Regions from separate parts of the Streptomyces sp. NPDC050388 genome, predicted to be linked through region 2. Evidence: riboswitches for the same ligand, from Rfam matches in the RefSeq annotation. Region 2 holds a riboswitch; the other holds the start of a gene.
The links. Region 2 has a riboswitch for glycine ahead of gcvT (glycine cleavage system aminomethyltransferase GcvT). Riboswitches for the same ligand answer to the same signal wherever they lie in the genome.
Positions count from the first base shown of each region.

Region 1 (3,376 bases), on a different contig from region 2:
CCTCCAGTTCGTGGATGAGCGTGAGGTAGCCCTGGGCCTGCTCGGCCGGCGCGAAGGGGTGCAGCTGCCCGAACTCGGGCCAGGTGATCGGCTCCATCTCCGTGGTCGCGTTGAGCTTCATGGTGCAGGAGCCCAGCGGAATCATCCCGCGGTCCAGCGCGTAGTCACGGTCGGCGAGCCGCCGCAGGTAGCGCAGCATCGCGGTCTCGGAGCGGTGCTGGTGGAAGACGGGGTGCGTCAGGTACTCGTCGGTGCGCAGCAGGGCGTCCGGCAGGGTGTCGGGCGCTGCCGCGTCCAGGCTCTCGACGTCGGCCTCGACCCCGAAGGCGTTCCACACGGCGGCGAGCCGGGCCCGTGTGGTGGTCTCGTCGCAGGCGATCGAGACGTGGTCGGCGTCGACGAGGAGCAGGTTGACGCCGTTGTCCCGCGCGGCGGCGACGACCTCGGCACCCCGGCCCGGGACCCGCACGGTCAGCGTGTCGAAGTAGGAGCTGTGGACGATCTCCACGCCGCCGGCCCGGAGCCCTTCGGCGAGGACGGTCGCGTAACGGTGGGTGCGCCACGCGATGGTCCGCAGTCCTTCGGGACCGTGGTAGACGGCGTACATCCCGGCCATCACGGCGAGCAGCACCTGAGCGGTACAGATGTTGCTGGTGGCCTTCTCACGGCGGATGTGCTGCTCACGGGTCTGGAGCGCGAGCCGGTAGGCCTGGTGGCCGTCCGCGTCGACGGAGACACCGACGAGCCGTCCGGGCAGGCTGCGCGCCATCTTCTCGTGCACGGCCATGTATCCGGCGTGCGGCCCGCCGAAGCCCATGGGCACACCGAAGCGCTGTGTCGTGCCAACCGCGATGTCCGCGCCGAGTTCGCCGGGCGACGTCAGCAGCGTGAGGGCGAGCAGATCGGCGGCGACGGTGACCAGCGCGCCCAACTCGTGCGCCCGGTCGATCACCGGCTTGATGTCGCGTACGGCTCCGGAGGCGCCCGGGTACTGGATCAGCACGCCGTTGATCCCGCGCTCGGCGATCTCGGCGGGGATGCCCTCGCTCAGGTCGGCGACGACGACCTCGACACCGGTCGGCTCGGCACGGGTCTCGATCACGGCGATCGTCTGCGGCAGTGCGTCCGCGTCGACCAGGAACAGACCGTTCTTGTTCTTGCCCATGCGACGCGACAGCGCCATCGCCTCGGCGGCGGCCGTGCCCTCGTCGAGCAGTGAGGCCCCGGAGGTCGGCAGGCCGGTCAGTTCGGCGACCATGGTCTGGAAGTTCAGCAGTGCCTCGAGCCGCCCCTGCGAGATCTCCGGCTGGTACGGCGTGTAGGCCGTGTACCAGGCGGGGTTCTCCATCACGTTGCGCAGGATGACGGGGGGCGTGAAGGTCCCGTAGTACCCGAGCCCGATCATGGAGCCGAGCACCTCGTTGCGGTCGGCCAGCGACCGGAGCTCGGCCAGTACCTCGGGCTCGGTCCGGGCGCCCGGCAGGTCGAGCGCGTCGGCGTTCTTGATCACATCCGGGACCGCCGCAGCCGTCAGCTCGTCGAGCGAGCCGTAGCCGACCTGCGCGAGCATTTTGGCGCGGGCCTCGTGGTCGGGGCCGATGTGGCGCTGCTCGAAGGGCGTTCCCTGTTCGAGCTCGGAGAGGGGAATGCGGTGGGCGGTCATTGCGGAGGCCTCCTGGTCTGACGACCTTCGAGGGGCACCATGGCGGGTGCCCGGACGGCCTCCCCCTCTGTCATCTCAACCTGAGAGCTTCACCGGACCGCCGCAGGGCGCCCGGCTTTCACCGTCGGTGAGAGCGGGAGCCGTCGACACCCGCCCTGCTTTCCAGAGTGACCTCGTCCATGCGGTACGTGGGCCTGAGAGTTTCCGGGGAGGATTTGCTCCTTCGGCGCCCTCCGGTGGTGTCCGGAGGACTCTCCCGCACGGGGTCAGCAGCCGCTGTCAGCGTACCAGCGAGGGCAACCCCCGGTCCTTCGAGTGGCCGCCGGACCAATTGTGCCGTTTCGTAGTGCTGACGAGTGATTGCGGATTGCGACCAGTGGAGGGCCCGTGCAGACCGACATCGATCCGCGCAACCTGATCGGCCGCAAGGCGTTCGACCGCAACGGAACCCGGATCGGCACCATCGACGAGGTCTATCTCGACGACGCCACCGGCGTACCCGAGTGGGCGGCGATACGCACCGGCTTGTTCAGCAGGGACGCCTTCGTCCCCCTGGAGCCGAGCGAGCTGATCGACGGCAGCCTCCACATACCCTTCGAACGCGCCCTGATCAAGGACGCTCCCGACTTCGGCGTGGGCCGCCACCTCTCCCCGGAGCAGGAGCTCCAGCTCTACCACCACTACGGTCTGGACGTCTCCGCGCCTCCCCCGCTTCCGGACCGCGACTTCGGCAAGCTCGCCGACCGCGACGACCGCCCGGCCTGACGGCCCCCGGAGCCGGGAGCACGAAGCCCACTCACGCCTGCGAGGGCCCCGGGCCCACGACACCGGGACTCGCCCCCGAGCCGTCGCCCGTCTCCGCGCCGTCCCGCGGTCTCTCGCCCTCCCCGGGGCTTGGATCCACCAGTGGCAGCGGATCCGCCGGTTGCAGGGCCGGGTCGTCGGTGCGGAAGGTCTTCACCCGTCCCACCGCCGAGTCGGGCGTCTCGAACCGGACCGTGACCCGGCCCAGGCCGCTGCCCTGCACCCACCCGTGCCCGTACTCGGTGTGCCGTACGTCGTGCCCGGCCGGCCAGCGCCGCTCCGTGCTCGTCTGCTGTTCTTCCCCCATGGGTGCGGTCACCCGGTCCTCCTCGCCCGGCGACTCCTCCGCCCGGTCCCCCGCCGCCTGTGCGAACAAGTCCTCCTGGGTGTAGTCCGCGAGTCCGCTGACCCCCACGCCCAGCAGCCGTACTCCGCCTGTCGTGTCGACCGATTCCAGCAGCCGTGCCGCCGCCTCGCGCACCACCGCCGGATCGTCCGTGGGCCCCCGCAGCGTCTCGGACCGGGTGAGCGTCGAGAAGTCGTAGCGCCGCACCTTCAGCACGATGGTCCGTCCCGCCAGCCCCGCTCCCCGCAGCCTGCGCACACAGCGATCGGCGAGCCGCCGCACCTCCGTACCGACCCGCACCCGGTCGTGAATATCCACGTCATACGTGTCCTCGACCGACACCGACTTCGTCTCCCGCTCGGCCACCACGGGCCGTTCGTCCCGCGCCAGGGCCATGGCGTACAGCGCGTGCCCGTGTGCCTTGCCGAGCAACCGCACCAGCTCGTCCTCCCCGGCCTCGGCGAGCTCGCCGACCGTGTGGATCCCGGCCCTGCGCAGGTGGTCACCGGTGGCGGGCCCCACTCCCGGCAGCGTCCGGACCGGGAGCGGCGCCAGCAGGGCCC
Region 1 is NZ_JBFAKH010000089.1:15,096-18,471, forward strand. It holds gene gcvP (aminomethyl-transferring glycine dehydrogenase) at 1-1,663, opposite strand, end outside; glycine riboswitch at 1,836-1,932, opposite strand; gene AB0I73_RS33845 (PRC-barrel domain-containing protein) at 2,051-2,428, shown strand; gene AB0I73_RS33850 (DNA polymerase IV) at 2,460-3,376, opposite strand, start outside.
Region 1: it holds a riboswitch for glycine, as region 2 does, so the genes downstream of both, gcvP (aminomethyl-transferring glycine dehydrogenase) here and gcvT (glycine cleavage system aminomethyltransferase GcvT) in region 2, are expected to answer to the same signal.

Region 2 (3,376 bases):
CTCGGTGACCTCGCCGGTGACCGGGCAGTACAGGTCGCTGACCGACTTGGTCGATTCCAGCTCGCCGCAGGTCTCACCCGCGGTCACGGTGTCGCCGACCTCGGGGAGCTGGACGAACACGATGTCGCCGAGCGCGTTGGCCGCGTGCTCCGTGATGCCGATCGCCGACACGCCGTCCTCGGCGGCCGTCAGCCACTCGTGTTCCTTGCTGTAGCGGAGCTGCTGGGGGTTGCTCATGATCTGGATCCTCCTGTGTGCGAGGGACCGCCGGGATCGACGGCGACGAAAGGGGGTGAAAGAGGGGCGAAGGAGCCCGGGGGCCACGGGACCGGCCCGGCTGATGGCGGAAGCACGGGTGAGCGGGTGCGCCGCGCCCGGCCTCGGCCGGTACGGCCGGACGCGCGGCCCACGTCCTACGACGTCGTCACTTCTGCCGCTTGTAGAACGGCAGAGCCACGACCTCGTACGGCTCGTGGCTGCCACGGATGTCCACGCCCACGCCCGGGGTACCCGGCTCCGAGTGCGCCACGTCGACGTACGCCATCGCGATCGGCTTGCCCAGCGTCGGTGCGGGCGCGCCGGAGGTGACCTCGCCGATCACCTCGCCGCCGGCCACCACCGGGTACCCGGCGCGCGGGACCCGGCGGCCCTCGGCGACCAGGCCCACCAGGGCGCGGGGCGGGGTCCGCTCGGCACGGGCGGCGGCCTCGGCCAGGGCGGCGCGGCCCACGAAGTCGCCCTCCTTCTCGAACTTCACGACCCGGCCGAACCCGGCGTCGAACGGCGTCAGCGAGGCGCTCAGCTCATTGCCGTACAGCGGCATGCCGGCCTCCAGGCGCAGCGTGTCCCGGCAGGCCAGCCCGCACGGGACCAGCCCCACGGCCTCGCCCGCCCCGGTCAGCGCCTGCCACACCTCGACCGCGTGCTCCGGCGCGACGAACAGCTCGAAGCCGTCCTCGCCGGTGTAGCCGGTACGGGCGATGAGCGCGGGGACGCCGGCGACCGTGCCGGGCAGACCGGCGTAGTACTTCAGGCCGTCCAGGTCGGCATCGGTGAGGCCCTTGAGGATGCCGGCGGCCTCGGGGCCCTGCACGGCGATCAGCGCGTACGCGTCGCGGTCGTCGCGGACCTCGGCGTCGAAGCCCGCCGACCGCTCCACGAGGGCGTCCAGCACCACCTGGGCGTTGGAGGCGTTGGCGACGACCAGGTACTCGGGGGTCTCGGTCTCGCCGAGGCGGTAGACGATCAGGTCGTCCAGGATGCCGCCGTCCTCGCTGCAGATCATGGTGTAGCGGGCGCGGCCGGGCTTGACGGTCCCGATGTTGCCGATCAGGGCGTAGTCCAGGAACCGCGCCGCCTGCGGGCCGGTGACGGTGATCTCGCCCATGTGCGAGAGGTCGAAGAGGCCCGCCTTCGTGCGCACGGCGTTGTGCTCGTCGCGCTCGGAGCCGTAGCGCAGGGGCATGTCCCAGCCGGCGAAGTCGGTCATCGTGGCGCCGAGCGAACGATGCAGGGCGTCGAGCGCTGTCCGGCGGAGTTCGGTACTGCTCATCGGTCGGTCTCCCAGGGCGATGGGGTCCCCGCCGGCCGGGGCCGAGCACGGGGAGGGTGAGGACGTTCCTCCCCATCTGTCATCGGAACCTGAGAGGTTCGCCATGACCGTCCGCGCAGGGGACGTCACGGCTTGCACCTTGGGTGGAGCCGCCGGAAACTCGCACGGCGGCCCGCTTTTCAGATGTGCCTGGCCCGCGCGGTAACGGTGCCTGAGAGATTCAAGGGAGGGACTTGCTCCTTCGGCGCCCCGGCGAAACGTGCCAGGGACTCTCCCGCGCGGATTCAAACGGCCGGTATGCAGTTGGCGCGCTCATCATTGCACGCATCGTGAGGCTTCGGCAGGGGGACCTTTCCTTCGTACGCACAGGGTGTTCATGCCTGTACGGACGGCTGTGACAGGTCTGTATCGGGAAACGGACGGAATGAGGAGGCTCCGCCGTTACCGTCTCTTTACACTCGGCGGGGACGGTGCTCAGGCGCCTGCCCCAGGGGAGGACTCACGGTGAACAGGACCACGGCGTACGCCACCACGGGTGTCGCGCCGCCCGAGCAGCAGGCCCCTTCGGCCCGGGAGGCCCGCGGCGCGCGGCCGTCGCCCGTCGTCCGCGACCTGCGCGGGTGCGCCGGCCGCGGTCCGCACGCCCTGGTCTTCGGCCCCCGCGACCTCGTCGTGGTCACCGGACTGCCCGGCAGCGGCAAATCCACACTGATGCGGCGCGCGGTGCGCGGCACCCGTATCGACTCCCAGGACACCCGCGACCGCTGGGACCGCCGCATGCCGCGCCTCCTGCCGTACGCGGTGTACCGGCCCCTGGTCCGCCTCGACCACTACGCCGGGCTGCGCCGCGCCCTGCGCACCGGCGAGGGGGCCGTCGTGCACGACTGCGGTACCCACGCCTGGGTGCGCCGCTGGCTGGCCCGCGAGGCCCGCCGCCGGGGCGCGGGGCTGCATCTGCTGCTGCTCGACGTCTCCCCGGGGCAGGCGCTGGACGGGCAGCGTGAGCGCGGCCGCGGCGTCTCCCGGTACGCCTTCCTGCGGCACCGCACCGCCGTCGGCCGGGTGCTGCGGTCCGCGGAGCGCGGCGACCCGCCCGCGGGCTGCGGCTCGGCGGTCCTGATCGACCGGGACGCGGCGAACGCGCTGCGCCGCATCGACTTCACGGGCTGACGGCTGCACGGGCTGACGGCCCCGGCGCGGCAGCGGTTAGCCTTTTCAGCCACAGCAGTGGTTCCAGGCAGGCGGTAGGCAGATGGACTTCCCGGCGGGCTTCTCCGCGGACTTCCCGGCACAGACTCACCCCCATCCGCACGGAGGATGGCCCGGCAACGAGTTGGAGGAGGTGCTCTCCGCCTCCCTCGGCGTCCCCTCGGCGGACGGCCGGATCATCGAGGTGCTGGGCAGGAGCTTCGTCTGGGTCCCGCTGCCGAACGGCGGCGGTCCGCACAGCGGCCCGCTGGACCTGCCCACCCTGGAGATCGAGGGGCAGGCGTACGTCCCGGTCTTCAGCTCCGAGGAACAGTTCCGCCAGGTCGTGGGCACCCCCATGTCGTTCACCGTCGCGCCCGCGGTGGAGTTCGCGCGGGGTCTGCCGCCGCAGGCCGGGATCGCGGTGAACCCCGGTGGCGTGGTCGGCGTCCCGCTGCCGCCGCCCGCCGTGGCCGAACTGTGCCTGGCCGGACGAGGCCCACTGGACGGTCCGGCGGGCGGCGGCCGGGTCAAGCTGTTCGAGCCCGACTGGCAGGACGATCCGGTGGACTTCCTTGCCGCCGCGGGCGCGGAGTTCGAGTCGACCGGTGTCGTGAGCACCGCCCGCCGCTGCCT
Region 2 is NZ_JBFAKH010000032.1:28,065-31,440, forward strand. It holds gene gcvH (glycine cleavage system protein GcvH) at 1-237, opposite strand, end outside; gene gcvT (glycine cleavage system aminomethyltransferase GcvT) at 425-1,552, opposite strand; glycine riboswitch at 1,742-1,839, opposite strand; gene AB0I73_RS19940 (AAA family ATPase) at 2,057-2,722, shown strand; gene AB0I73_RS19945 (enhanced serine sensitivity protein SseB) at 2,805-3,376, shown strand, end outside.